DNA from 3 places in the Vibrio sp. T3Y01 genome. Region 2 is predicted to be linked to each of the others. Evidence: predicted binding sites of a transcription regulator. Region 2 holds the regulator's gene; each other region holds the start of a gene.
The links. The regulator PurR, encoded in region 2, represses purine synthesis genes. The targets are predictions, from matches to a motif close to TNANGNAAACGTTTNCNTNA.
Positions count from the first base shown of each region.

Region 1: purM (phosphoribosylformylglycinamidine cyclo-ligase) is a predicted target of PurR. The motif match lies at 3,004-3,023, and genes of this name have one in related genera.
Region 3: metK (methionine adenosyltransferase) is a predicted target of PurR. The motif match lies at 6,640-6,659, and genes of this name have one in related genera.

Region 1 is NZ_VTXJ01000019.1:11,733-21,747, reverse strand. It holds gene F0232_RS18335 (class II glutamine amidotransferase) at 11-856, shown strand; gene purN (phosphoribosylglycinamide formyltransferase) at 933-1,607, opposite strand; gene purM (phosphoribosylformylglycinamidine cyclo-ligase) at 1,900-2,940, opposite strand; gene upp (uracil phosphoribosyltransferase) at 3,110-3,736, shown strand; gene F0232_RS18315 (uracil-xanthine permease family protein) at 3,877-5,115, opposite strand; gene F0232_RS18310 (DUF2066 domain-containing protein) at 5,392-6,654, shown strand; gene F0232_RS18305 (DUF2069 domain-containing protein) at 6,813-7,247, opposite strand; gene wrbA (NAD(P)H:quinone oxidoreductase) at 7,244-7,837, opposite strand; gene arsC (arsenate reductase (glutaredoxin)) at 7,844-8,194, opposite strand; gene F0232_RS18290 (M48 family metallopeptidase) at 8,309-9,763, opposite strand; gene F0232_RS18285 (sulfurtransferase TusA family protein) at 9,942-10,015, shown strand, end outside.
Region 2 is NZ_VTXJ01000005.1:147,139-157,153, forward strand. It holds gene glgC (glucose-1-phosphate adenylyltransferase) at 1-318, shown strand, start outside; gene glgA (glycogen synthase GlgA) at 308-1,762, shown strand; gene F0232_RS07535 (alpha/beta fold hydrolase) at 2,050-2,847, shown strand; gene F0232_RS07540 (DUF2007 domain-containing protein) at 2,970-3,287, opposite strand; gene F0232_RS07545 (TVP38/TMEM64 family protein) at 3,317-3,997, opposite strand; gene F0232_RS07550 (DUF3316 domain-containing protein) at 4,367-4,726, shown strand; gene F0232_RS07555 (TfoX/Sxy family DNA transformation protein) at 4,829-5,419, opposite strand; cyclic di-GMP riboswitch class I at 5,547-5,632, opposite strand; gene purR (HTH-type transcriptional repressor PurR) at 5,803-6,807, opposite strand; gene torD (molecular chaperone TorD) at 7,124-7,771, opposite strand; gene torR (two-component system response regulator TorR) at 8,027-8,740, shown strand; gene elyC (envelope biogenesis factor ElyC) at 8,846-9,700, opposite strand; gene cmoM (tRNA uridine 5-oxyacetic acid(34) methyltransferase CmoM) at 9,816-10,015, shown strand, end outside.
Region 3 is NZ_VTXJ01000025.1:16,210-26,224, reverse strand. It holds gene fbaA (class II fructose-bisphosphate aldolase) at 327-1,403, opposite strand; gene F0232_RS21080 (phosphoglycerate kinase) at 1,559-2,722, opposite strand; gene epd (erythrose-4-phosphate dehydrogenase) at 2,889-3,938, opposite strand; gene F0232_RS21070 (hypothetical protein) at 4,142-4,378, shown strand; gene tkt (transketolase) at 4,466-6,460, opposite strand; gene metK (methionine adenosyltransferase) at 6,817-7,971, shown strand; gene F0232_RS21055 (DUF2189 domain-containing protein) at 8,340-9,137, shown strand; gene F0232_RS21050 (SprT family zinc-dependent metalloprotease) at 9,216-9,716, shown strand; gene F0232_RS21045 (endonuclease) at 9,866-10,015, shown strand, end outside.

The DNA.
Region 1 (10,015 bases), on a different contig from region 2:
AGATTAAACCATGTGTGAATTGCTCGGTATGAGCGCGAATGTGCCAACGGATATTTGTTTTAGTTTTACTGGTCTTATGCAACGTGGGGGCAACACTGGCCCACACCGCGATGGCTGGGGAATTACCTTCTATGAGGGTAAGGGTTTTCGTACTTTTAAAGATCCTAACCCTAGCTGTGAATCTAAGATCGCAGAGTTGGTTCAAAACTACCCCATTAAAAGCCAAGCTGTTGTCAGCCATATTCGTCAAGCCAACCGTGGTGGTGTGAATCTAGAAAATACCCACCCTTTTACTCGTGAACTCTGGGGAAGGTATTGGACCTTTGCTCATAATGGCCAGTTATCTGATTACGATGATCTTGTTAGTGGCCGCTTTAGACCTGTTGGCGAAACAGATAGCGAGCTTTCGTTCTGTTGGCTGCTGAAGCAACTTGAAGAGCGTTTTCCTGAGCCGCCACAAGATATGGAAGGGATGTTCCGCTTCGTTGCTGAGTGTTGCGATAAGCTGAGAGAGAAAGGCGTTTTCAATATGTTGCTGAGCGATGGTGAGTACGTAATGACATACTGTACTAACCATTTATATTGGATAACGAGACGTGCGCCTTTTGGTAATGCAAGCTTAATCGACGAAGATGTTGAGATTAACTTCCAAGAAGAAACCACACCGAATGATGTGGTGACGGTGGTGGCGACTCAACCGCTTACCGCCAACGAAGAGTGGTTTAGAATGAAGCCTGGTGAATACGCGCTGTTTCATTCCGGTGAACTGATTGGCAACAATCACAAAGAGTTGGAAGATGTTGCTTATGCGCCTAAAAAGGTCGCGAGCCAAGCGCCTACTGAACCATTGAGCTAAACGTCTCGTTACTTGATTCGATAAAAAAGGCCGTTAACTGCACTCGTCAGTTAACGGCCTTTTTGTATTCTTGGAATTACTCTTCTGCGTAACCGTGTTTACCTAGTACTTTTCCGTCTAACACCGCTTGTCCATTTATCATTGATAAACGGCCTTCTGCAAACCACTTACAAACCATCGGATAGATTGCGTGCTCTTGAGTGAGTACTCGCCCCGCTAGCAGGTCGGCATCATCGTCCTCAAACACAGGCACTTTGGCTTGTAAGATCACAGGACCACCATCTAGCTCTTCGGTAACAAAGTGCACACTAGTTCCATGTTCTTTGTCTTGAGCATCAATCGCTCGCTGGTGGGTATGTAAACCTGGGTATTTCGGTAATAGAGAAGGGTGGATATTGACCATTTTTCCTGCGTAGTGTCGAACAAATTCCGAACTCAAAATACGCATGTAGCCTGCCAGTACGATCAAGTCTGGTTGGTATGCATCGATTTGTATCATTAGTTCATGGTCAAACTCTTCACGAGAGCCGAAATCTTTTGGATTTACTGAGTGTGCATCGACACCAGCGGTCTTCGCTCGCTCTAAGCCAAAGGCCTCTGCCTTATTTGAGAAGACAGCTTTAACTGAAGCATCAATCATATTGCTATCGCAGGCATCTAAGATCGCCTGTAAGTTGCTTCCGCTTCCTGAAACTAACACAACGATGTTTTTCTGAGAGTGAGTGGTTTTCTGAGAGTGATTGTTTTTCATAAAGTGGGTCATACGATTGATTAACTGGAGTTTATACCAATCACAGTAAGTAAGTGCTCATAAATAGCGCAGGAAAAAGGCTTGAGAACAAGGCAGAGATTTTAGATAAGTAGTTATCCTACAATCAAAATTTCTAACGACGTGATCGAGCGTTTTAACAAGCTAGGATGACCAGTTACTTACTACGATTGGTATCTATATTACCTACATAAACTAAGGTTTTCTGCGGGCCAAATAGCAAAATGAGGACCATTAGGTCCTCATTGATTAACTAAGTAAGTGAACGTATCACTTATTTGATTTCAACTTGCTCTTCGCCTGCTTCAGCGTTTGCGATCTCACCGATAACCCAAGCGTTTTCGCCTTCAGCTTTCAGTAGTTCAACAGCAGCGTCTGCTTGGTCTTTAGGTAGAGCTACAACTAGGCCAACACCACAGTTGAAAGTGCGGTACATTTCAAATGTTTCCACGTTACCTTTCTCTTGTAGCCAGTTGAAGATAGCAGGCCATTCCCAGCTCTTACCATCAATCACAGCTTTAGTACCTTCAGGAAGTACGCGAGGGATGTTTTCCCAGAAACCACCACCAGTGATGTGCGAGATAGCATGAATGTCATGCTCAGCAATCATCTTAAGTGCTGATTTGATGTAAATCTTAGTTGGTTCTAGTAGGTGTTCACCGATAGTGCGACCTTCTAGCTCTTCACTCTTATCAGCACCAGAAACTTCTAGAACTTTACGAATTAGAGAATAACCGTTTGAGTGTGGACCACTTGAGCCAACAGCGATAAGTGCGTCGCCTGCAGCTACTTTAGTACCGTCGATGATGTCAGCTTTTTCTACAACGCCAACACAGAAGCCAGCAACATCGTAGTCGTCGCCTTCGTACATGCCCGGCATTTCAGCGGTTTCACCACCGATAAGTGCACAACCAGCTTGAACACAACCTTCAGCGATGCCAGAAACAACGTCTGCTGCTGTGTCTACATCTAGCTTACCTGTTGCGTAGTAGTCTAGGAAGAATAAAGGCTCACCACCTTGAACGATTAGGTCGTTCACACACATTGCCACTAGGTCGATACCAATGGTGTCGTGTTTTTTCAGATCCAAAGCAAGGCGAAGTTTAGTACCAACACCATCAGTACCTGAAACAAGTACTGGCTCTTTGTATTTCGTTGGAAGTTCACATAGGGCGCCAAAGCCACCAATACCGCCCATTACTTCAGGGCGACGAGTGCGTTTAACAGCACCTTTAATACGGTCTACTAGTGCATTACCTGCGTCGATATCAACACCAGCGTCTTTGTAGCTTAGAGAAGAAGTATTACCACTCACGGGATAGTCCTCGAACTTAAGTTGGATGTGAAAACGGCGCTATTCTAACAGGGCTTGAATATGAAGAGCAAACGTTTGCGCGGTTTTTTTTATTAGAATAAAGATTCTGAAATAACCTTAGAGTTCGTGTATAATCTACAGGTTTGTTTAAATATTGCCGGAGTTGGAAATGAAAGTTGTTGAAGTGAAACACCCGCTAGTAAAACATAAAATTGGCCTGATGCGTGAAGGTGAGATTAGCACTAAGCGTTTTCGTGAGCTAGCGACAGAAGTGGGTAGCCTTCTAACATACGAAGCGACATCAGACTTTGAAACTGAACGTGTAACTATTAATGGTTGGGACGGCCCAGTTGAAGTTGACCAAATTAAAGGTAAAAAAGTAACAGTAGTGCCAATCCTACGTGCTGGTCTAGGCATGATGGACGGTGTTCTTGAGCATATCCCAAGCGCACGTATCAGCGTTGTTGGTATCTACCGTGACGAAGAAACGCTTGAGCCAGTACCATACTTCAACAAGCTTGCATCTAACATCGATGAGCGTATCGCTCTAGTGGTAGACCCAATGCTTGCAACGGGTGGTTCTATGATCGCAACTATCGACCTAATGAAAGAGAAAGGTTGTAAGCACTTCAAGATTCTTGTGCTTGTAGCGGCTCCCGAAGGTATTGCAGCTCTAGAAAAAGCGCACCCAGATGTTGAACTTTACACTGCAGCAATCGATGAGAAGCTAAACGACAAGGGCTACATTGTTCCTGGTCTTGGCGATGCTGGTGATAAGATCTTCGGTACTAAGTAATTCGGTTTTTAGATTAAGTGGGTTCCGTTGTTTTAATTTACTGAATTCACTTCATTACCCGTATTAATAAAAAGGGAGAGCATTCGATGCTCTCCCTTTTTTGATCTTCCAGTTTGTCGGCATCTAACCAGACTCAACTGTTAGTCGATTTGAGCCTTGTCTACCACAGTGTTGTCACCTAGCTCTTCAGGAAGTACTAGGTTAAGTAGAATCGCCACGATACCGCATAAGCTTACGCCCTGTAGGCTGAAGTCGCCGATACCAAAAGCCATTCCGCCAATACCGAATACTAGGGTAATACCAACAATGACAAGGTTACGTGATTTGTGGAGGTCAACGTTGTTCTTGATTAGCGTGTTAAGACCTACGGTTGCGATAGAGCCAAACAGAAGAATCATGATACCGCCCATCACTGGAACCGGAATGGTTTGCAGTAATGCGCCTAGCTTACCAACCAATGCAAGAACGATAGCGGTTACTGCAGCCCAAGTCATGATTACAGGGTTAAACGCTTTCGTTAGCATCACCGCGCCAGTTACTTCACTGTAAGTTGTGTTTGGTGGAGCGCCCAGCATAGAAGCAGCTATTGTTGCCACGCCGTCACCTGTGATTGTGCGGTGCAGGCCTGGCTTCTTAAGATAGTCTTTACCCGTCACGTTGGAAATCGCCAGCATGTCACCTACGTGCTCAACGGCAGGTGCAATCGCAACAAACACCATGAAGAAGATAGCGTTGATGTTGAATTCAGGCATGGTGAAGTTTGGTAGTGCCAACCACGATGCTTGAGCAACCGGTGTGAAGTCGACTGCGCCGTAAACCAGGCTCGTAATGTAACCTGCGATAATACCGCCGAAGATAGGTAGTAGCTTTAGGAAGCCTTTCGAAAATACACTGATGATGATGGTTACGAGCAGTGAGATTGATGAGATCCACAGTGCTGCGTCTGCATCAACCAGTTGAACGGCGCCATCGCCGGTCTTACCTAAAGCCATGTTTACCGCAACGGGTGCTAGGCCTAAACCAATCACCATAATTACAGGGCCAACCACTACAGGTGGAAGCAGCTTATGAATAAAGCCAACGCCTCTCACTTTGATCAGAGCGCCCATTAAAACATACACAACACCTGCTGCCATTAGGCCACCCATGGTTGCACCAATCCCCCAAGTTTGGATACCAAACATAATAGGAGCGATGAATGCAAAAGAAGACGCTAAGAAGATTGGCACTGAACGGCGTGTAATAAGTTGGAATAAAAGGGTACCGATACCTGCGCCAAAGAGTGCAACGTTGGGATCAAGTCCTGTCAGTAGCGGCACGAGTACAAGCGCACCAAAAGCCACAAACAGCATTTGTGCACCTTGCAATGCATTTTTCATGATATGTCCTTAGATTGGTCGTTATATGAAAAGTGAAAAATAAAATTCGCGCGATTCTATCACTTAGCAATCGATTGCTACACAAAATAGATCAAATTTATTTATCATAGTGATGTTTTATATCGAACAAGGTCCGAAAATTCAGTTTATAAGTTAGCGCTTTATCATGGTCAGGTGATATTTTGTGGTTATTAAACACAGTGGGCGCTAACGACCTTGCCCCTCAATCCATAGTTGCTTATCATCAAGGCACAAGCTTTGAATATTAGGATCAATATGCGCTACATAGCATTGTTGTTGATGGGACTATTAGCCTTCCCGAGTTACGCCTTAACTCAAGTAGATATCTTTAGTGCTGAAGTTGCGATTAACGCCGAAGACAAACAACCAGAACAAGTGGCACGAAATACCGGTATGGAGCAGGTATTGATACGTGCGACTGGCCAAACTGATGTTGCTTCAAATGAGACCATCCAAAAGGCGATGCGTAAGAGTGCGCAGTACATGTCTCAAATGAGTTTTGGTGAGAGCAATGACCAATCAACATTGCGTATGCGTTTTAATGGCGCTCAAATCCGTTCTCTACTGACTCAAGCACAACTGCCGTACTGGCCTGAAACTCGCTCAAACATCTTGGTTTGGCTAGTGGAGGAAGACAGCTTCGATAAGAACATTGTGTGGGAGCACTCGAACTCACAGTTTGCTGCTCAAATGCAAGCAAGTGCAAAAGATCGTGGTTTACCTCTGACTTTGCCTGTCGGTGATTTCGACGATATCACTGGTATCGCGACCTCAGATTTGTGGGGCAGCTTTGTTTCACCAATTAGCAGAGCAAGTCAACGTTACCCAGTAGATGCAGTATTGGTGATTAAAGCTCAATCTTCAGGATTGCGTTGGACGCTGTACGACCAAAAACCAAGTCAATTGACTAGCGCGCCAACGGCACCAATCACAGGTTCTGTGTCGGGTAACAGCGCGACGGCTTCTAAGAAGCTAGTTGACCAAATCAGTAACTACTACGCAGGTAAAAGCGCGGTGACGGTGGCGAGTGAGTCATCAGAGTCGATTTTAACTCAGTTTATTAGCCTGAATAATGCTCAAGACTTCTTCCAGTTAGAGAATGCACTTAAGCGTCTAAACTCGGTTGCTAGCTTAGATATTCTTAAGATTCAAAACAACGAAGTGACGTTCCGTATTCATTTGTTGTCGACTCAACAAGAGTTTGAACAAGAGGTGGCAAGTATTCGCCAAGTTGCGAAGGTTGAAGAGTCTTACATTGAACCAGAAGTAAGCCCTGAATTCGAAACACAAGACAACACCATGTCTGTAGGCGATGATTCAACAGCTGCCCTTGATACTGAAGCGACAGCAACTGACGCAGATACTGACGTTCAAGTAATTAAAGGTAATGAAGTATCAAGTGATGATTCATTGGCTGGCTCGGAGGCTAACTCTGAAGATACAGGTACCGAAGAGTTAGAAGCAACTGCACCGCTGCATGCAGAGCCAAGCTTGGTATACGAGTGGAATCGCAGTTAAGCCATTGCTTGCGCTTATCGCTAATACGAAAATGTAAGTAGCGAAGAGAAATAAAAAGAAAGCCCTGCTAGAGAAACCTGGCAGGGCTTTTTGTTTGTGTTACTTGCTAGCTCGTTGCTTGGTTAGATAGTTATTCAGAAATATCGAACTGAATCTTATTACTCGAACTTCGCTTTCTCGTTCTTTTCTACTTCAGAAAGGCGTTTAAGCTTGATGCCTAGCTCTTTAGCGCGGAAACGGGTAAATAAGATATTTCCGGCGAAGCCCATAGTTGTCAGCAGTAGCTCAACAGCAGCCAATAAGCGTTCACCACCATCTACGTATAGAATGGTTAATGCGTGTAGGAAGTAGAGCATTAAGATGAAGTTCGCCCAAGCGTGCGTGTAAGGCTTACCGATTAAAATGCCAGGTAATGGCAACAGTAGCGGGACAGCCCAAACGATAGCCAGCGTGACATTATCTAGGTGAGGATGCGGTGAAAGCGTCATCTGCCAAGCGACAACCCAACCTAACAGCAATAGGTTGCCTGCTAATGCGAGATAGCGAAATAGCTTTGTCTTAGGAGACATCGCCTTCTCTGACATGTACATCATTGAGAGATTCCCTTCTGATTTATCGCGATGCGCGCGAGGCGTTTACCTAGGTTCTGCGCCAACTCAATTTCTTCTTTGCTTAGTGAAGCACTCTCGCCTGTGCTGCTTGCGCCATAGGGCGTGCCACCCGTTTGAGTGGTATGCAGTGCAGGCTCTGAGTAGGGGATGCCGACCACTAACATTCCATGGTGAAGCAGTGGCAACATCATGCTTTGCTGTGTTGTTTCTTGCCCACCATGCAGTGATGAAGAAGAGGTAAATACACAAGCTGGCTTATCGATTAGATCGCCATTGATCCACAATGATGTAGTGCTGTCCCAAAAGTGCTTCATCGGCCCAGCCATGTTGCCGAACCAAACCGGGCTGCCAAGCGCCAAGCCATCGCAAGAACGGAGATCTTGAAGCGTGGCAATTGGATCCGTGGGTTGATAGCGAGAGTCTGGCTGCTCTTCTACTGTATATACATCGTTAACCGTTCTTAGCATGGCTTCACACTCAGGAATGGACTCCACCCCTCGTGCTATCTGCCTTGCTAGAGCTTGTGTGTTGCCGTGACGACTGTAGTAGAGAACAAGGATGTTGATGCTCATAGCCGCTTACAGAATCTCTAGTACTTGCTCTGGTGGACGACCAATCTTGGCTTTATTGTTCGCAACAACCACTGGGCGCTCAAACAGTTTTGGATTAGCAGCCATTGCAGAAAATAGGTCTTCATCAGATACAGAAGCATCGCCAAGGTTCGCTTCTTTGTAGTCTGCCTCTTTGGTGCGCATCATTTCGCGAACGCTGCTAAAACCAAGCTGAGTGAACAGTACTTTTAGCTGTTCAACAGTTAGAGGTGTGTCTAGGTACTTGATCACTTCAGGTTGTACACCGTTTGTTTCAAGTAATTCAAGCGTTTGACGACTCTTTGAGCAGCGTGGGTTATGATAAATCACGACAGACATGGTTCTTCCTCATTATTATTTTTTATTTAATCTTCAGCAGAGGCCAGCTAATTGGCCTCTTCACTGTATACGTTGAGCTTTTTTCTTTTGGCGACTCGCCGAGTATTGAACGCCTTATTGCAGTGCTAAGAAGCGCTCGCGCTGAATCATCAGCTGATCAATTCGAGCATCGTAGCGGGCTTGCTTCAAACTACCGAGCTCTGCGATTTGACTGGCTTGCGTGTAGTACTGAATCGCTTTGTTCCAGTTGGCTTGCAATGCCAAAATTTCAGCTCGTGCGGCAAGGTCTTCATCACTATTGCCAAGGCTAGTATTCGCTTTTGAAAGCAGGTGCCAGCCATTGGTGTCATTCGGATTGTCATGCGTATAACGTTGTAATACGCGAACAGCCTCTGCAAAGTCTTCTTTTTCAATCAAGGCATTTGCGTAGTTGATTGTGAGTACCGGGTTGTTTGGCTGACGAACTAATGCCGATTTCAGCTCTTTAATGGCAAGCTCAGGCTTTTTCTGCTCGATGTGCAGATCGGAAATCGCATCTAAGTAGAACAGGTTGGTCGGGTCGCTGGTAATCAGTTTGGTTAGAATCGGTTCTGCTTTATCTAACTTTTTCGAATCGAGGTAAACCAGTGCTTGTCCATACTCTAACGATGGAACAATCTCTTTTGGTGCCTTTTTCAATTGGCGTGAGAACCAATCGAGCGACGCCTCATTATTGATACCGGCATAGCGTGCTACGATACGTGCTCTTGCTAGGTGATAATCCAGCGATGGCGCAAGTTTCAGCGGTGGGTAGCTACGAGCACGTGCGCGCGAATCGGTAATACGATCTTCTGGCAACGGGTGAGTGAGCAACATTGGAGGTGGTGTGCTTGCGTAGCGGTATTCATCCGCTAAACGGCCAAAGAAGCGTGGCATTGCGTTCACGTCAAATCCAGCTTTTGCTAGCGTGTTGATACCAAAGCGGTCGGCTTCTTTTTCATTACTACGGGTGTAGTTAATTTGGCTCTGCATGTTACCCGCGGTGGTTGCGGTTAAGGCTGCAATACCCGCCTCAGGAGCGGCAATAGCCAGCAATACAGACGCTGCAAGCGCTGCGATAGTCGCAGGAGAACGGCGTGCTTGATCTTCCATACTACGCGCTAAGTGACGCTGCGTAACGTGTGCGATTTCGTGCGCTAATACAGACGCAAGTTCACTTTCCGATTGTGCGTGCAGGAATAGACCTGAGTGCAGTGCAACATAACCACCAAAGAAAGCAAAAGCGTTGATGTTGCGGTCACGGATCATAAAGAACTGGAAAGGTGTCTTTACGTCATTGGCATTCGCGACAAGGCGATGGCCTAGTGTGTCGATATAAAGGTTGAGAACTGGATCGTTGATAACAGGCTGGCTGCTTCTGATGATGCGCATGTAGGCATCACCATAGATGAGTTCTTGATCGATAGTGAGCGTGCCGCCAGCCGCCGTGCCGATGTCCGGTAAATCCAAGCTGTTGGTGTTAGCCAACGTTGGGGTGCTTAATGTGGCTGCGATGCATAAGCAAGCAATTGAACGAGCGCGTTTAAACATATTAGTCAGTAATACTCCGTTTCTTCTGACAGTAAGACAAGGGCAATGCAAATTGGTTCTTCATCTGGTTTAACCTTTGTTAAGTGCGTGCGCTATCCTGAAGGAAGATGAATCAATGATGGCACGTTTTCAAAAACAGATTACAATATGCCCCTTATAATAAGCATCGAGCCCAAGAATGACACCTAATATTCTAGATTTACGCCAAGAGCGCTGCCCAATGGCGTTATTATTAGCCAAGCGTCACAGTGT
Region 2 (10,015 bases):
GACTCGGCTAATGGTCGTGTTCAAATCATCGATAGCTTAGTGTGTAACGGTAGTTATGTTCGTGGTTCTCGTATCGAGAAGTGTGTACTTGGCTTCCGCAGCAACATCGCATCAGCGTGTGATATCAGTGAGAGTATCTTATTGGGCGACGTAAAAGTGGGCGAGGGCTGTGTACTTCGTCGTGTTATCGTCGATAAAGATGCAGACATCGCACCGGGTACACAGATTGGTGTAAACCTGAAAGAAGACAAAAAGCATTACCACGTCTCTGACGATGGTGTAGTAGTAATCCCTAAAGGAGCACGAGTTGGTTACTAAGACTCTCTCGGTACTTTTTGTAGCGTCTGAAGTTGAAGGCTTGATTAAAAGCGGTGGCTTGGCTGATGTAGCCAAGGCACTGCCTAAAGCGTTACAAACACTCGAACAGGACGTTCGAGTGACCATCCCCGCTTACCGCAACATTCCAAATATTGATTCTGCAGAAGTTGTTCTAGCAACAGAGCTCGATCATTGGCCTCATACGGCTTATCAAGTTAAGAAGTTAAGCGTTGAAGGGGTACAAGTGTTTGGTATTGAATGTGCTAAATACTTCGACCGTCCAGAAATGTACGCTGAAAATAATCAGGCTTATGCTGATAATGGCGAGCGCTTTTCGTTCTTCAGTGCAGCATGTTTGGATATGCTTCCTAAGCTTGGTTTCCAACCAGATATTATTCACGCGAACGATTGGCATACAGGCTTTGTTCCTTTCTTGCTTAAATCTCGCTACCAACAGCATGAATTCTTTGAGAACACGCGCAGTGTTATTTCAATCCACAACGCGGTGTTCAAAGGCGTATTCTCATACGATGAGCTGCAATGTCTTCCTGAAATGCACAGTCGTAATGTTCCGGAAGCTGCGGTCAGTGATACGCACGTGACGATGCTAAAAGCTGGTGTCTTGTGCGCTGATAAAGTCAACGCAGTAAGCCCTACGTATGCACAAGAGCTAAAAACAGAGCTTGGTAGTCATGGCATGGCGGCAGAATTTCAATGTAGAGCTTCAGACTTAGTCGGAATCTTAAATGGTTGTGACTACGGTGCTTGGAATCCGGAAACGGATGCATTCCTTCCTCGTAAATACAAAGCGACCAAACACAGCATGGCGCGTGGAAAGTCAGCGTGTAAGCAGAAACTGCAACAAGACGTCGGCTTGCCGGTTATCGATTGTGCCGTGTACGGGATGGTTTGTCGTCTAACGAACCAGAAAGGTGTTCACTACTTGCTGCCTATCATTGAACAATTCTTGAAGAACGATCTTCAGATTGTGATTGTAGGTACGGGTGACCCTGTTTTAGCGAGCCAATTGAAAGAGTTATCGGCACTGCATTCAGAAAAATTCTCATTTGTAGAGGCATACAACAATGAGTTAGCTCACTTAGTTGAAGCCGGTTCTGACTTTTTCTTGATGCCTTCTGAATTTGAACCTTGTGGTTTAAACCAGATCTACAGTATGGCTTATGGCACCTTACCAATCGTTCGCTCTGTCGGTGGTTTAAAAGACAGTGTTGATGATTATGACGAGGAGCCAGAGGTGGCGACCGGCTTTGCTTTTGAAGAGCCGACTCCGCAAGCTTTGTTGGCCGTGCTACACCGCTCATTGTTACTCTATGCACAAAACCCGTCTGAAATTAAGCGTGTTCAGCTTTATGCGATGCAACAAGACTTTAGCTGGGAAGATGCGGCGAAAGAGTATTTAACGATGTATCACTCAGCCATCTAGTCGCCTGTTTAGATTTTTAGCAGGCACTAACATCAAATGGTTAAAAACCTTATTAAATTAAGGCGCTCTGACAACAGGGCGCCTTTTGCTATCTGGTCTGAGTACATCACGTTTAGAAAGACAAAGCTTGCAAACTCATTTAAGTCAGGTAGAAAAGGAAGTGAAGTATTCATGGTGCTAATGATAGGTTTGACACTATTATCACCTAATCTTCTTAATAGCGTGATATCCTTAGTCATCGCCTTGTGATGAGGCCTAGCTCCATTTTTATAATTAAAGCGATAGGTATGTCTGAAAGTTTATTATTTCATAAAACATTTACTCACCCTACTAGCGATGAGTGGGTGGTATTTGTGCATGGTGCCGGAGGTAGCTCCTCTATTTGGTTCAAGCAGATCAAGGCGTATAAACAGCATTTCAACCTGCTCCTCATTGACCTGAGAGGGCATGGTAAATCAGACAACATACTTAAAGAGCTGATATCAAACCGTTATACATTCAAAGCTGTCACGCTTGATATTCTTAAAGTATTAGACCACCTTAAAATCCGCTCCGCACACTTCGTTGGTATGTCGTTAGGAACCATTATTGTCCGTAATGTTGCGGAGTTAGCGGCAGGGCGTGTGCGTTCAATGGTATTAGGTGGTGCGGTAACTAAACTCAACACCCGTTCGCAAGTATTGGTTAAGCTAGGAAATCTAAGCAAACACATCATTCCTTACATGTGGCTTTATAGCCTTTTTGCTTACATAGTGATGCCACAAAAAAGCCAAAAAGAGTCTCGTCACCTGTTTATTCGTGAAGCCAAAAAGCTGTGTCAAAAAGAGTTTAAACGTTGGTTTATATTAACGGCTGATGTGAACCCCTTAATGAAATATTTCAAAGATAGGGAGTTACCGATACCAACCCTTTATCTGATGGGAGAGCGTGACTACATGTTTATCAAGCCCGTTAAAGAAATGGTTGAGGCGCACGAGTCAAGTGAACTGGTCGAAATTGCTAACTGTGGTCATGTGTGTAATGTTGAAAACCCTGAAGAATTCAACCAGCACTCTATCGAGTTTATCCAAAAGCAAATCCAGTGATTTCTAAGTCGGTCATTTGAACTCATAATAGAATTGAAATAAAAACGGGAAGCTATTTGTAGCTTCCCGTTTTTGTTTTGAGGATAAATCAGATGAAGCGGCTAAGACCTCATTAAGCTCGTCTACTCAGGAGAGTTAGCTCCGCATTGCCAACAAGAACCAAATTGTGCTTCGTTCACTTCATGACATTCACTGCAGCGCCACTCTTCATAGATGATAGAATCTTGCTGTTTTTGGTAGTCATTGACAATAGCACGCGCCTTAGTGGCCATTTCTGGCTCATATAGCCATACGTATGGGTCAGTTTCTTCTGTGAACGGGATTTCCCCTTTCAAACCAAACAAACCCTCACCACGGACTTCACAGGCAATATTCTCACTTTCTAGGAGTCCGCAGATGATATGTGCCTCTGTCGGATTTGATGCACTGAAGATTTTCATTGATATAGAACCTTATCCGGCCACAATTATTATTCCGCAACCGGTGCTGAACGAAACTTGCTCATCAACCATTTAGCGATAATTGGGAACACCCCCAATAATGCAAATGACAATAGTACAGAAGGTGAAACGATGCCTGAAAGCGAATCAATTTCTGCGAGTTGGGTACCAGCATTCAAGAAGACTGCAGTACCAGGCAACATGCCGATTTGGCTTGTTACATAGTAGCGAGTCACCGACATGGGTGTTAAGCCCATCAGCAGGTTGATAAGGAAAAACGGAAACACTGGGATAAGTCGCAAAGAAAACAAGTAAAAAGCGCCGTCTTTTTCAACGCCTTTATTAATCGTAGTGAGTTTGTCGCCAAACTTAGTTTGAATCCAGTCTCGCAGTAGGTAACGACTACTCAAAAAGGCAAGAGTTGCGCCTATTGCACTGGCGAAAGATACCAATAACAAACTATTCCAGAAGCCAAACAGCGCAGCACCAAGTAGTGTAACAACGGCTGCTCCCGGGATGGAGAAGGCGGTGATCAATACATATGCGATAAAGTACGTCGCCGCGGCGGCAATAAAGTTACTTTCAATGTAGTCGTTTAGCACCGCTTGCTGTGCTTTGGCGTTTTCGAGCGTGAGGTATTGGCCAAAATTAATGCCTAATAAAACGATCGTTACGACCAATACAATACCTAATATCATTTTCTTACTCATTGATACTTCCTCAAATTTTCAATGCATACCATTAGTATAGATAGACAGGCAAAGCATAGATTAACTTTCATAAGATAATAAAAAACTATTTAGTCTAGGTGATGAATTAGGTTTGACCCGCTAACCCAATTAGTTAGCCTTGTGTTAGTGATATAGATAGATGTGGAAAAATACTCGTTTATTAGAAGGTGGTAACGCTCTACTAGAGACTTGTTTTGCCTAAATTATTTCAATCGTAATAATTTGTACCACGTAAAAAGTGACAAAAAGTTGAAAGAGTTTTGGTCTTGGCTCGTTCTATATACGTAACAATCGAGGCATGAAGATTGTTTTAGATAATTATTCAGGCAGACAACTAAGGAGCTAGCTATGAAATTATTATCAATGATAACGGTTATCGCTACAACAGGCCTTCTCTCTTTCCAAGCTATGGGTTCGGGTATCTATCATAGAGCCGCTGTAGAATCTAAAATCTTTAAAGGGGATGTAGTGGCGAGCCAATCACAGGCTTACGAATCTGGAAAACAAATCTGGATGGATATAAACGGCAAAGGCTCATATGAGCTTAGCAAAATCCTACCTCAAGCATCGGAAAAGGTAGACGTGCGTTCGTTTGAAATTAGAAACGGGAGCATTAAAGTTAAAGAGATAATGAATTCTTCTGGAGAGATTAACTTCGTTCCGATGGTCAAAGTAGACTTTAAGTATAATTATCGCCCATCCTTTTAGGGTATTGATAGAGCATTAAGGCCGCAGACTATCTAACATTCAGAATCGAAAAAAAAGCCGCAGAAATGCGGCTTAGTTGTATAAAAAGGTGTACTGAAAATGTTAATTGACGCGACTGATAAGCTCTTCACGACGTTGCTGCGGGATAACCGACCAATGGGTGCCATTGATCGCCCCCTCTAGTGCCCAAAGCAGTTCAATACTGACGGAGGACGCATGAGAATCCTTGATGGCATTAAATGCGTTTACAGAGCCAGATTCATATAAACGTTCTACGGAATCAATTCCAGCTTTCTTCAACATGCGCTCGGTGGCGAGTCGAAGATTCGGGAGGTCTTTGAGTCGAGTTGGCTTAGCAGCGGACTGTTCAGCTTTCTCTTCTTTTGCAAAGCCCAGAGACGTAGTCGCAAGCTGCAAGATTTTCTCTTGGTCTTGCCATAAGCCTTCGGGTAGAGCGAAATATTTAGTTACGACAGGGAAACCACGCTTTTTGTAGACGTACGGTTGAAACCCTTGTTGCTCGAACTGTTTTGTTGTGCCTTTGTCTGCTCGTATGTGCAACTGGTCATTAACAACCAGAGCAAACATAGTGTCATCAGCAAAAAGACCGAATCCACCAAACATTGAGCGTGATTTTATTTTTCCTAGGGGCTCAAATAACTTCATTGAGTCCTTTAGTATCGGTTTATCCATGTTATTTATCTCGGTGTATTTGAACTACGCCACCAAATAAGCAGGTCCGAGAGATTAGCAAAATGTTGCAATTACATTGTCAATAAGCCGTAAATTACTAAATTATTAGTAGTTACTGCATTTTGCCATCGGTAACCCCGCTACCATACCAACGAGTGGTTTAGGCCGGAAGCTTTGCGTCTCACCTTTTCAAGTGATTTGCCCTGTGCGTGACTGATTGAATAGAATAAAGTTTTTGTTGAATGAGGCTCACACTTGTTATTTCAAAGTGTGATACTGCTTCAATTAATGATCTTTATTATATGAAACTAGGTTTATTTTAGTTGCTGATAAAAAAAACGCACCCAAAGGTGCGCTTGATGAAAATAAACTCAATTTATCAGTTAATTTAACGTTTTAACTGTACTACGTTCAACAATTTCTGGGTGCATTTCGAAGACGCGTTTTTCATGGTCTTTGTCTTTAATACGCTCAAGCAGAATTTCGAAGGCGTTCTTACCGACACGGCGCTTCGGTTGGTGAACGGTAGTCAATGGTGGAGAGAAGTACTCAGCCAGTTCGATGTTATCGTAGCCAATGATAGAGATATCTTCAGGGATACGGATGCCTTTCTGCTGTAGGCGGCTCATCAAGCCTAGTGCCATGGTATCGTTGAAGCAGAATACAGCTGTCGGGCGATCTTCCATATCAACAATTTTGTCAGCGGCTAGAACGGCAGTATCACACTCAAAGTTACCTTCGATGATCATGTCGTCATTTGCAGTAATGTTAGCTTCTTCCAAAGCGCGCTTGTAACCAGCGATACGCTCCACACACGCCGCTTTGTCTAAGTGGCCACTTAAACAAGCAATCTTTGAGTGACCGCGGTCGATTAGGTATTTAGTCGCTAGGTAGCCACCTTCTTCAGAGTTATCGATGATCTTATCTGCTTGAGAACTCTCCGGGCCCCAGTCCATGACTACTTTAGGGATGTCAGCGTGACGGTCTAACATCTCTCTCAGTTCTTCAGTTAGGTCTGAACACATAACCAAGATGCCATCTACACGTTTCTCTGCAAGCATTCGAATGTAGTCACGTTGCTTCTCATAGATACCACCCGTGTTACACAGGATCAAAGTGTAACCTTGACGGTAGCAGTAGCTCTCAACACCATCGATAACTTCTGAGAAGAATAGGTTGGTTGATTGAGTCACTAGCATGCCGATGGTTCGTGTTGAATTACACTTCAAACTACGAGCAACAGCACTTGGTGCATAGTTTAATTCGTCTACCGCTTTATTTACTTTTTCTTGAGTCGCTTCTGCAACAAAACGGGTTTTGTTGATTACGTGAGAAACGGTTGTTGTTGATACGCCGGCTAAGCGAGCGACATCTTTTATAGTGGCCATGGTTTTATCCTATTAGAAGCTACTTTCCCCAAAGTACGGAATGAAGTAGCCGTTAAGCTACCTAACTAAGAGCTTAAACGTGTAGGGCTCTTTGGGTACTAAAGTGTTAAAAAACAAAAAACCGCTATTGAGCGGCTTGTCTTAACACCGAAATGCTCTGAAACTTAATAAGCATAGCATTTCGTGAATGTTTCATATTTTATCGTTTGCGGTCACAATTTTAGACTGACTAGAAAATACTCGCAATAAAATTCACCCAGAAATCCGGGTGAATTGTCACATTCTACTGAATTTATTTACCTAGTCATCTAATAAGCTATTCACCAGCCAAATATTGAGTGTCTAATTGACAGAATGCCAGTAGCAGCGATGATACTGATGCATAGAAACCGAACTCATCAACCTCATGACACTTAACCTTGAACTTTGGAATCCAAGTGAGTAGCTGTTGCTCAATAAACTGCTGTTGAACTTCGAACGACTTTTCTAACTCTTCCTCTGATTCTGTTTCATTAGAGCGAATGATTAGGTTACCTAGGAAGTCGAGTTCAATAGCGATGTGGTCTGCTGGTTCTTTTAGATCTTGGTTAACCACTAAGTTGTGCTTAGCCATGATCTCTTCCATCTCTTTTGCTGGCTTATCGTTTAATAGCCCAGTTTCACCGATGTACATCGAAGCGTAGGGAAGGGCACCATGCTTGTCTGTCTTTAGGAATAGGTCACAAAAGTCAGCAGCCAGTTCCAGTTGTGCATCTTCACGTGTTTGTAAGCGGTTTAGTGCATCAACTAAGCTATCAATCGCAGGTTTGAGTGTTTCATTTTCGCCTAAACCAGTTAAGAAAGAACGAATTTCAACAGAGTGGTAGTGGTCAAGTTCATCTTGAGTGAGCTCTTTGGCGAATAAGCTTGATAACCACCAGTAAATTTCTGCTCTTTGCTCATTGAACGCTTTCGTATCTTTCATTACGTAAATCCTGATTTAGTCTTGTGGTGTTTTTTACACACCAAGGCTGATGACGAGGTTATTTGCGAAATGCAAAGTTACTCGTTAGTAGTAATGCCTATATTGAATTGTGCCAGACGACAAATAGCAAGGTTTAAGATTGTCTTGTATCAAAAAAAATCCATGTTTCTGGCATTTATCTACAGTACCACTAGAATTGTTACTAGTTATGAATAGAATAGTCACCGAAACTATTAAATAAGAAAAGTGGTGTAGATGAGCTATCACGTATTAGTCGTAGAAGATGATGTGGTGACCCGTAGTAAACTGGTTGGTTATTTCCAGAACGAAGGGTACACAGTAAGCGAAGCAGAAAGCGGCGCTCAAATGAGAAACGTGTTAGAAGAAAACAACGTTGACCTCATTATGCTGGACATCAACTTACCAGGCGAAGATGGATTGATGCTAACTCGCGAATTACGCAGTCAATCAGACATTGGAATTATTTTAGTTACTGGACGCACGGATAGCATCGACAAAATTGTTGGCCTTGAAATGGGCGCTGACGATTACGTTACTAAACCCTTCGAACTTCGCGAGTTACTGGTTCGAGTTAAAAACCTACTTTGGCGTATTTCTGCCGCTCGTAAAACAGCAGCAGGTGCGGTTGAAGAATCTGAAGATGAATCAGTGGTTCGTTTTGGTGAGTGGACATTTGATATCCCTCGTCGTGCGTTAAGCAAAAACGGTGAACCAGTAAAACTGACGAAAGCTGAATATGAATTATTGGTTGCGTTGTCTTCTTACCCTAACCAGGTATTAAGCCGTGAACGTATTCTTAATATGATCAGCCACCGAGTAGACGCGCCAAATGATCGTACTATCGACGTACTGATTCGACGCATGCGTGCAAAAATGGAATTCGACCCTAAGAATCCACAAATCTTTGTGACGGTCCATGGTGAAGGTTACATGTTCGCTGGTGACTAAGTCTTGCGGGACATGTTAGTCCGCTAGAATAGTAAATATTAAAAAGCCGAGACATCATCAGTGATGTCTCGGCTTTTTTATGACTCAGTCTTTTATGTAGACTGCTTATTGAGGCTGAGCTGCCGAAACGACATTCTCATCTTCAGCTAGGCTCGAAGCTTCAGGCACGACGATTGGCTCTTCTGCAATATCACTGCTGGTGTCTAGCCAGTCACGTAGGCTTTGCCAAACCAACCCCATGGTCTCATGCCAGTAACGCTCTGTCTGTTCAAGATAAATCGCCTTAGGCATGTACTTATTCCAAGGCTCAACAATACCTTCTTGTGCTAGGTAGTTGGTCGGTGCCGGTAATGGTTTCATACCAGCCGCGTTAAATTCGTTGAGAGCACGTGTCATATGGCTTGCTGAAGTCACCAACACCATTCTTTTATTCTTAACGAACGCAGCGGCTTGGCGGGCTTCTTCCCAAGTGTCTTTGGCTGTTTCCAGCAGAATGATATCAGGCTTTGCCACACCGAGTGCTAGGGCTACCTTAGCCATCATTCGTGCGTTGCTGACTTCTGTACCAGCGCCGTAGCCAGAAAGAATCAGTTTAGCGCCCGGGTAGAGGCGTAAAATGCGAATACCTTCACTCAAACGCATCAAGCCTGTGCGACTCAGTTCAGATGTTGGTGGGATCTGGTCATCAACGACGTGGCCGCTACCAAGAACCATCACGTAATCGACGGTTTCGTCGACAGGTAAAAATGCAGTGTGCTGCCTTTCCATTGGCATTAATAGTTGACTAGAAACTGGCTGGAAAGCGATTAGGAAAATACCACAGAGGGCTGAGAGGGTAATTAAGCAACCAGTCTTTCTTTTAGTAGTAAACATCACTAGGGCTAAGCCCAGAAATGCGAGAATTAACATTGCTGGTAGTGGCATCAGTAATGAAGACACTACTTTTTTCAGCTCAAACATATCCGAATAGTCCGAAAAAACATCACTTAGTAGTAAAAAGAGACATCGCCTCTTTATTCCTGAAATTCCTGTGACAGAATAGCAGGCACGATAGGACATAATAACTCAAGTAGCCGTGACTGAAGACCGTAATTTCGACGATATTGCCCACAAATTTGCAAAAAATATTTACGGCTCTGACAAAGGAGAGATCCGTCAGATCATCGTATGGGAAGATTTAGAACAAGCTTTGAGCAAGTTTGAAGATTCTACTTTTCCACTGCATGTGCTTGATGCCGGAGGCGGATTGGCACAGATGTCGCAAAAAATTGCGGC
Region 3 (10,015 bases), on a different contig from region 2:
TACTATTTAACCGCCACCTTTAATTTGTATAATTAAATCATAACGTTAACGTAAAAACTTGCTAAGTCCTTTTTACGAAACAGAGTGTCTATCCCCTGTTTTTCGGCACGATATCCTATCTTTGACAGATTGCAAAGTCATATTTATGTAAGCCTTTGAATAAAGGAAGCTTACGCATAAACACAAATACCGATAATTAAAAGACTACGAAATTTATTCACCGTACGCTAGGTTTTTCACATAAATAATACAATTTTTTATCAGACACAAAAAAACCCGCTCGATGAGCGGGTTTTTAAAACTTAAAGAGTACTTAATTCAAAGAATTATAGTACGTCTACAGCGTTAAGGTCAGCGAATGCTTTCTCAAGACGAGTAACCATAGAAGCTTGACCAGCACGTAGCCATACGCGTGGATCGTAGTACTTCTTGTTTGGCGCAGCTTCGCCAGTTGGGTTACCGATTTGACCTTGTAGGAAATCGAAGTTATCAGCAGAGTACTGACGGATACCATCCCAAGTTGCCCACTGTGTATCAGTATCGATGTTCATTTTGATAACACCGTAGCCGATAGACTCTTGGATTTCTTCTTCAGAAGAACCAGAACCACCGTGGAATACGAAGTTTAGAGCGTTAGGTGCGATACCGAACTTCTCTGCACAGTATGCTTGAGAATCACGTAGGATAGTTGGAGTAAGTACAACGTTACCAGCTTGGTAAACACCGTGTACGTTACCGAAAGAAGCAGCGATAGTGAAACGTGGGCTAACAGCCATTAGTTTCTCGTATGCGTATGCTACGTCTTCTGGAGAAGTGTAAAGCTCAGATGCGTCCATGTCAGAGTTATCAACGCCGTCTTCTTCACCACCAGTACAACCAAGTTCAATTTCGATTGTCATGTTCATTTTAGCCATGCGCTCTAGGTACTTAGCACATGTTTCGATGTTCTCTTCTAGAGACTCTTCAGAAAGGTCTAGCATGTGAGAAGAGAATAGAGGCTTACCAGTTTGTGCGAAGAACTCTTCACCAGCGTCTAGTAGACCGTCGATCCATGGAAGTAGTTTCTTAGCAGCGTGGTCAGTGTGTAGAATAACTGGAACGCCGTAAGCTTCAGCTACAGCGTGTACGTATTTAGCACCAGCTACAGCACCAAGGATTTGTGCACCTTGACCTTCAAGTTTAACGCCTTTACCTGCGAAGAATGCAGCGCCACCGTTAGAGAACTGAACAACTACTGGAGATTTAACTTTAGCAGCTGCTTCTAGTACTGCGTTTACAGAGTCAGTACCAACAACGTTTACAGCAGGAAGAGCAAATTTGTTTTCTTTTGCTACTTCAAATACTTTCTGTACGTCATCGCCAGAAATCACACCAGGTTTTACAAAATCGAAGATCTTAGACATGGAAATAGTCCTATTTATTCTATCGTTTTAAGATTAAAAAACTTAAGTTTAAAAACTTGCAATCGTTTGCTCACAACTTATGCCATTCTAGCAAAAAAGTGTGATATGCAGCAAACGTTAAAAGGCGAGATTCGCATCTCGCCTTTCTAAATCAATTATGCTTTAGCACGCTCTTCAAGCATTGCTACTGCAGGAAGTACTTTACCTTCAACGAACTCAAGGAAAGCGCCGCCGCCAGTAGAGATGTAAGAAACGTCAGCTTTGATACCGAATTTATCGATAGCTGCTAGCGTGTCACCACCACCTGCTACAGAGAAACCTGCAGACTCAGCGATTGCTTTAGAGATACCTGCTGTACCCGCTTCGAAGTTCTTGAATTCGAATACGCCTACAGGGCCGTTCCAAAGGATAGTTTTCGCGTTGCCGATGATTTCAGCTAGAGCAGCAGTTGAATCTGGACCTAGGTCGAAGATCATGTCGTCGTCTGCAACTTCAGAAACGTGCTTGATTTCAGCTTCTGCGTTCTCGTCGAATGCTTTAGCACATGCAACGTCAGTCGCTACTGGAATAGCACACTCTTTCATTAGCTTCTTAGCAGTGTCAACTAGGTCTGCTTCGTATAGAGACTTACCTACGTTGTGGCCTTCAGCAGCGATGAAGGTGTTTGCGATACCACCACCAACAACAAGTTGGTCTGCAACTTTAGATAGAGACTCAAGAACAGTCAGTTTAGTAGAAACTTTAGAACCACCAACGATAGCAACTAGTGGACGCTCTGGGTTATCCATTGCTTTACCTAGTGCTTCTAGCTCAGCAGCAAGAAGAGGACCAGCACATGCTACAGGAGCGTGAGTACCAACACCGTGAGTAGATGCTTGTGCACGGTGAGCCGTACCGAATGCATCCATTACGAAGATGTCACATAGAGATGCGTATGCTTTAGATAGCTCTTCTTCGTTTTTCTTCTCGCCTTTGTTGAAGCGAACGTTTTCTAGAACAACAAGCTCACCAGCGTTTAGCTCTAGGCCGTTTAGGTAATCTTTAGCTAGTTTAACTTCGCAATCTAGTGCGTCGTTTAGGTAGTTAACTACAGGAGCTAGAGAGAACTCTTCGTTGTATTCGCCTTCAGTAGGACGACCAAGGTGAGAAGTAACCATTACTTTTGCACCAGCTTCTAGGCAAAGCTTGATAGTTGGTAGAGATGCTAGGATACGTGCATCTGAAGTTACTTTACCGTCTTTTACTGGTACGTTTAGGTCAGCACGGATAAATACGCGTTTACCTGCAAGTTCCAGGTCAGTCATCTTGATCACAGACATGATTTGTCCTCTCAAATTTAAATAAAAATAAAGTTTTGGAAACTCAGCAACCCTGCTAAGCCTATAAATTATTCAACTGGTAATACTTTAGCTACTCATAATATGTGGACACTTCGCATTTATTTCAAGCTAAAAAATAAATAATCCGCACATTTGCTTCTAGGTCTTACTTCTTGCCTTCTGAAGCTTGCATTGCAAGAACCGTATCCAGCATTCGGTTCGCAAAGCCCCATTCATTATCACACCACACTAGCATTTTCACTAAGTGGCCATTGCTCACTCGAGTTTGTGAACCATCAACAATCGCGCTATGGGGATCATGATTAAAGTCAATGGATACGAGCGGCGCTTCAGTATAGTCAACGATGTTGTGTAATGTACACTGAGATGCGTTAACAATGGTTTGATTTACGTCATTAACTTTCACATTCGTATTAATTGTGACACTTAAATCCATAGCCGTAACATTAACCGTCGGCACTCGCACAGAAATAGCTTCAAACTTGTTAGAAAATTTCGGGAAGATTCTTTCAATACCTTTATGCAGCTTAGTATCGACGGGAATAATGGATTGGCTTGCAGCTCGAGTACGACGAAGGTCGCTGTGGTACGCATCAATTACTTGCTGATCATTCATCGAAGAGTGAATGGTCGTGATGGTGCCTGACTCGATGCCAAAGGCTTCATCAAGAACCTTAATAATAGGAACGATACAGTTGGTGGTGCATGAACCGTTAGAAACGATTCTGTGGTCGGCTTCGATAGTATCGTGATTCACACCGTAGATAATGGTGTTGTCTAGGTCATTAGCGCCCGGGTGTGAGAACAATACCTTCTTCGCGCCAGCAGCAATGTGCGCTAGGCCGTCTGCACGGCAACCGTAAACACCAGTGCAATCAAGAACGATGTCCACTTCTAGGTCACGCCATGGCAGCAACTCGATATCAGCAAGGTGTAGAATACGAATCGTATCGAACTCACCTTTATCTTCCACGCCGATGCCATGATGGACATAGATGTGTTCTTGGTCGTTGGAGATCTTCTTACCGAAGCGACCGTGACTGGTATCGTACTGTAATAGGTGAGCCATAGCGTCAGGCTGAGCAAGCTCATTGACAGCTACTACTTTGATTTGTTGGCTTTTGCCACTTTCATAAACAGCGCGTAATACGTTACGCCCTATTCGTCCAAATCCGTTTATCGCGACTTTTAGCATAGTTCCGTACATCTAACCAAAATTTCGTGCAACAGATAATAACTGAATCCTACCCAAAAGGCATTAGTTGAGTTGTCTAACTAGACAAAAGCAATCTATTAGCATTGATTATCAGTCTTGATTAATGTAGTTATTCAAGTGATGAGTCTTACCTAGTTCTACGGCTGTTTCTAACCCAGTTTTCTCAACCAAAGGAAAAGGTTATGTCTGGATACCCAGCGACTCATTTTTGCAAGACATGCAATAAAGACACACCACATAGTGAAATTCTTGTTCGCCAGACAAGCAGTTATGATACCGACAAAAGTTTACTCGGTAGAATTAAGCTTTTTGCTAACTCAATTATCAATGGCGGCCACTACTACAGCATGGATAGGTACGTGACATGTAAAGTATGTTGCACTAAAGAGCTGGACAATTGGGGTAATGAATTCGAATAGCCTAAAATTTGTATATTACTAAAAAACCGAGCCTGATAGCTCGGTTTTTCTTTCATTGCTTGTTAGCACGAGGCTAACAAGCAATGATTAAGCAAGAAGCTCTTTTGCTGTGTTTACTACGTTTTCAGTAGTGAAACCGAACATCTTGAATAGCTCACCTGCAGGTGCAGATTCGCCAAACGTTGTCATACCGATGATCTTGCCACCAAAACCAACATACTTGTACCAGAAGTCAGCGATGCCAGCTTCGATAGCGATACGAGCTGTTACGTCAGATGGAAGTACAGATTCACGGTACTCAGCGTCTTGCTTGTCGAATGCGTCAGTTGCAGGCATAGATACTACGCGTACCTTCTTACCTTCAGCTGTTAGTTCAGCCGCAGCGTTAACCGCTAGCTCAACTTCAGAACCTGTAGCGATAAGGATCAGCTCTGGCTTACCTTCACAATCTTTCAGGATGTAACCACCCTTCGCGATGTTAGCTACTTGCTCTTCGCTACGCTCTTGCTGCGCAAGGTTTTGACGAGAGAAGATTAGAGACGTTGGACCGTCTTTACGTTCGATAGCCAGTTTCCAAGCGACTGCAGACTCAACTTGGTCACATGGACGCCATGTGCTCATGTTTGGAGTCAGACGTAGAGAAGCCATTTGCTCAACTGGTTGGTGAGTTGGGCCATCTTCGCCAAGACCGATAGAGTCATGCGTGTAAACTTGGATGTTCTGAACTTTCATCAGAGCAGCCATACGCATTGCGTTACGAGCGTATTCCATGAACATTAGGAATGTCGCGCCGTATGGTACGAAACCACCGTGCAGAGCGATACCGTTCATGATCGCAGTCATACCGAATTCACGTACACCGTAGTGGATGTAGTTACCAGAGAAGTCATTTGCTTCTAGAGACTTAGAGCCGGACCACATAGTTAGGTTCGAAGGCGCTAGGTCAGCAGAGCCGCCCATGAATTCTGGAAGCATTTGACCAAACGCTTCTAGAGCATTTTGAGATGCTTTACGTGAAGCAATGTTTGCAGGGTTAGCTTGAAGATCAGCAATGATTGCGTTTGCTTTCTCTTCCCACTGTGCTGGAAGTTCACCGTTAGTACGACGTTTGAATTCTGCTGCTAGCTCTGGGTAAGCCGCTGCGTAAGCGTCAAACTTCGCGTTCCACGCCGCTTCTTTTGCTGCGCCCGCTTCTTTCGCATTCCACTCAGCTGCGATATCTGCTGGGATTTCGAAAGGACCGTGTTCCCAGCCAAGCGCTGCTTTAGTTGCTGTGATTTCATCAGCACCTAGTGGAGCGCCGTGGCAGTCGTGCGTACCTGCTTTGTTTGGAGAACCAAAACCGATGATAGTTTTAGTACAGATAAGCGTTGGACGAGGGTCTGCTTTAGCTGCTTCGATAGCTGCATTGATTGCTTCAGGATCGTGACCGTCTACTGCTGGAATTACGTGCCAGCCGTATGCTTCAAAACGCTTAGGAGTATCGTCAGAGAACCAACCTTCCACTTCACCATCGATAGAGATACCGTTGTCATCCCAGAAAGCAACCAGCTTACCAAGACCTAGCGTACCAGCTAGTGAACATGCTTCGTGAGAGATACCTTCCATCAGACAGCCATCACCCATGAATGCATAAGTGTAGTGGTCTACGATGTCGTGACCTTCTTTGTTGAACTGTGCAGCCAGTGCTTTCTCTGCCATTGCCATACCAACAGCGTTAGTGATGCCTTGACCTAGTGGACCCGTCGTTGTCTCGATACCAGGAGCGTAACCGTACTCTGGGTGACCAGGAGTCTTAGAGTGTAGTTGACGGAAGTTTTTCAGATCTTCAATTGAAAGCTCGTAGCCTGCAAGGTGAAGCAGAGAGTAAATCAACATTGAACCATGGCCGTTAGACAGGATAAAACGGTCGCGGTCAGCCCACTCTGGGTTTGCTGGGTTGTGGTTCAAGTGGCCACGCCAAAGAACTTCAGCGATGTCAGCCATACCCATAGGTGCGCCTGGGTGGCCTGAATTTGCTTGTTGAACACCGTCCATGCTAAGTGCGCGGATTGCATTGGCTAGATCTTTACGAGAAGGCATGTCTGCTCCTGGATACATAAGCGATTTAAAAAAGAGATAGTGCTAATGTTTTCATTTTAATTAGCGCGGGTATTCTCTCAAACGACTATTGCGACTGCAAACGTTTTACTGGCATTTTAACGGTCATTTTTCGCAATTTTCGAACATTTACATCACTTGTCAGCCGCTTATCTCAACCAACACGCAAACGTTTAGTTATGGCATATCATAAAAAAGAGCTTGTAATTCGACCGCTGGAATTTAGAATAGACGTCTAGATGTAGAAACACCTACAAAATATACTGTATTTAATGGCGGCGCTTCCTAGCTTGCGACGCCATGAACTATTTACACCAAAAACTAAAAGTGGAGCTCTCATGGCTAAGCACCTATTCACTTCTGAATCTGTTTCAGAAGGTCATCCAGATAAAATTGCAGACCAAATCTCTGATGCTGTTCTTGATGCCATCTTAGAACAAGATCCAAAAGCACGTGTTGCTTGTGAGACTTACGTAAAAACCGGCATGGTTATGGTTGGCGGTGAAGTAACAACTTCTGCATGGGTTGATATCGAAGAGATCACTCGTGAAACAGTTCGTGAAATTGGTTACGTTCACTCTGATATGGGCTTTGACGCTGACTCTTGTGCCGTTCTAAACACAATTGGTAAGCAGTCTCCAGACATCAACCAAGGTGTTGATAAAGCAGACCCGAAAGAGCAAGGCGCAGGCGACCAAGGCATCATGTTTGGTTACGCGACTAACGAAACTGAAATCCTAATGCCAGCTCCAATCACTTACTCTCACCTTCTTGTTAAAAAGCAAGCTGAAGTACGTAAGAGCGGCAAGCTAGACTTCCTTCGCCCAGATGCGAAATCTCAAGTTACTTTCCAGTACGACCAAGGTAAGATCGTTGGTATCGATGCTGTTGTTCTTTCTACTCAACACTGTGATTCGGTAACAACACCTGACCTACGTGAAGCGGTAATGGAAGAGATCATCAAGCCAGTACTTCCTTCAGAGTGGATCAACAAAGACACTAACTTCTTCATCAACCCAACAGGCCGTTTCGTAATCGGTGGCCCAATGGGTGACTGTGGTCTAACTGGTCGTAAGATCATCGTTGATACCTACGGCGGCGCAGCTCGTCACGGTGGCGGTGCATTCTCTGGTAAAGATCCATCAAAGGTTGACCGTTCTGCAGCTTACGCAGCACGTTACGTTGCGAAAAACATCGTTGCAGCTGGTATGGCTGACCGTTGTGAGATTCAACTGTCTTACGCTATCGGTGTTGCTGATCCAACATCAATCATGGTTGAAACGTTCGGTACTGAGAAAGTAGCGCACGAAATCATCATTGAAGCAGTTCGTCAAAACTTCGACCTACGTCCATACGGTCTTCAAGAGATGCTGAACCTTCTTCAGCCTATCTACAAGCAGACTGCAGCATATGGTCACTTCGGTCGTGAAGAGTTCCCTTGGGAAGCGACTGACAAAGCAGCAATCCTTGCTGACTTCGCTGGCCTAAAATAATTTAGCCACTGCGATTTGTTTCTTTAAAGCCCTTACTGCTTAGTAAGGGCTTTATTTTTATGTACTTACCGAACCTTCACTGGCTACTTCTTTCTCTAACGCCCTTCTTTACCGATAACCACTAAGTATAAAAAGCCGCTGATAATTTGTGTTTTCTAACACTACTGACAATAGTTAAGGTAACTCCTAGGCGATCAAGCTCACATTTAACTTAAATTAATTCAGTCTGATAACGCTCGTTAAATGCACGCTAGAACAAAAACTGGGATGACAAAGAGCAATTTAGCTCAACACCATAACTCTCACACAAGCCACACCGATGAGTCTTATGGAATTATAACTAGGACGTTATTTAACTAGGGGGATCTATGCCTCGTACCGCGCACCCATCCGAACTGAACGATAAAAAACACAAGGTCAGCGATAAGGATTACGCTCGCACCATTCCTTGCAACCAAATCAGTATTTCCGCACCCTTTCATTGGTTGTCGCTTGCTCTGCATGACTTAGTAAGAATGCCATTAATCAGCGCATTTTACGGTTTATGCTTTATGGGAGCGGCAATCGCCATTGTTCAACTTGTCCAATGGCAAGGAACACACTTGGTGGTGATGCCAAGCTTGATTGTGTACATGCTGATAGGACCTTTTCTTGCTCTGGGCTTGTATGACGCAGCCTGGGAAAGAGAAAAAGGGCACAACGCCAGCCTATTCCATTCAATGAAAGCCATTACTCGCAACTCGACTCACCAGTGGGCCTTTGCGATTGTATTAATGGTCGCGATGATATTCTGGATGCGTATCGCCGCTCTATTGCACGCTTTGTATCCATCAGTACAAGGCGCACCATTAGCAGAGTTTGCGCCCTTCTTGATCACGGGTTCTGTGATTGGATTTGTTATCGCCAGCCTAATCTTCAGCATCTCGGCATTTTCTATTCCATTGATGATGGAGAGACGCGTGGATGTGATGAGCGCAATCTTCACCAGCTTCAATGCCGTGAAATCCAACATCCCTGCAATGGTGGTGTGGGCAAGTATTATTTGTGCCGGTATTCTGGTGGGCTTTGCAACCTACGGCATTGGTATGATCGTCACCATGCCGCTACTTGGTTATGGTACATGGCATGCCTACCACGAAATCATCAAGAAGAATCACCACCTATAAATTATCGCCAGAATAACGAGCAATGTTATGATGAGGCCTTAGCTTAAACGCTGAGGCCTTTTTTGGAGTTAACAACGTTTGTCTTACACCCCGCAACAACATCGAGCAAATAAGAAATTGGCCGAGTGCCTAGCTATCGCTAATCAACATTTTTCTCGTGAATTCCCATGCCCGACCATGACTTACAAGTTAAGAGGTAAAGCGGCAGGAAAGGCCTACCTTCAGCTCAATGAAATTAAGCTTAACCATGTACTCTTCGCCGAGAATGAGGATGCCTTCATTAACGAGGTGGTGCCTCATGAACTGGCACATCTGATCACACATCAAGTCTTTGGACGAGTGAGACCTCACGGGAATGAATGGAAATACGTGATGGAAAAGGTATTCAACGTGCCAGCTAAAACGACCCATAGCTTTGAGATATCCTCAGTGCAAGGGAAGACCTTTGAGTATCGCTGTGCCTGCACGGTTTATCCACTTTCTATCAGACGTCACAACAAGGTGTTACGTAACCAGTCAAGCTACCGCTGCCAGCAGTGTAATCAAACCTTAGCCTTTACAGGCACGCAACTCAGCTAACTCCCCGACTCGGCGCCAGCTTTATTTTATCGCGCCCCTCGCCAATTTAGAAAACTGCACTCAATGGAATTCATGATAGAAATGTAATGGAGAAATCCATCCTTTGGGTGCTAGACTGATGTTTATCATACTTTTATCAGTCTTTTTCTATGTATAAAACCACTCCAAAAGCATTTGGCCTATCGGTGTCTTTTTACTTATCGATAGTATTTGGCCTACTGGTAACCCAAAGCGTTTTCGCCGCTCCACCAAGCTCATTCTCCAAAGCAAAAAAAGAAGCCGTGAAGATTTACCTTGAT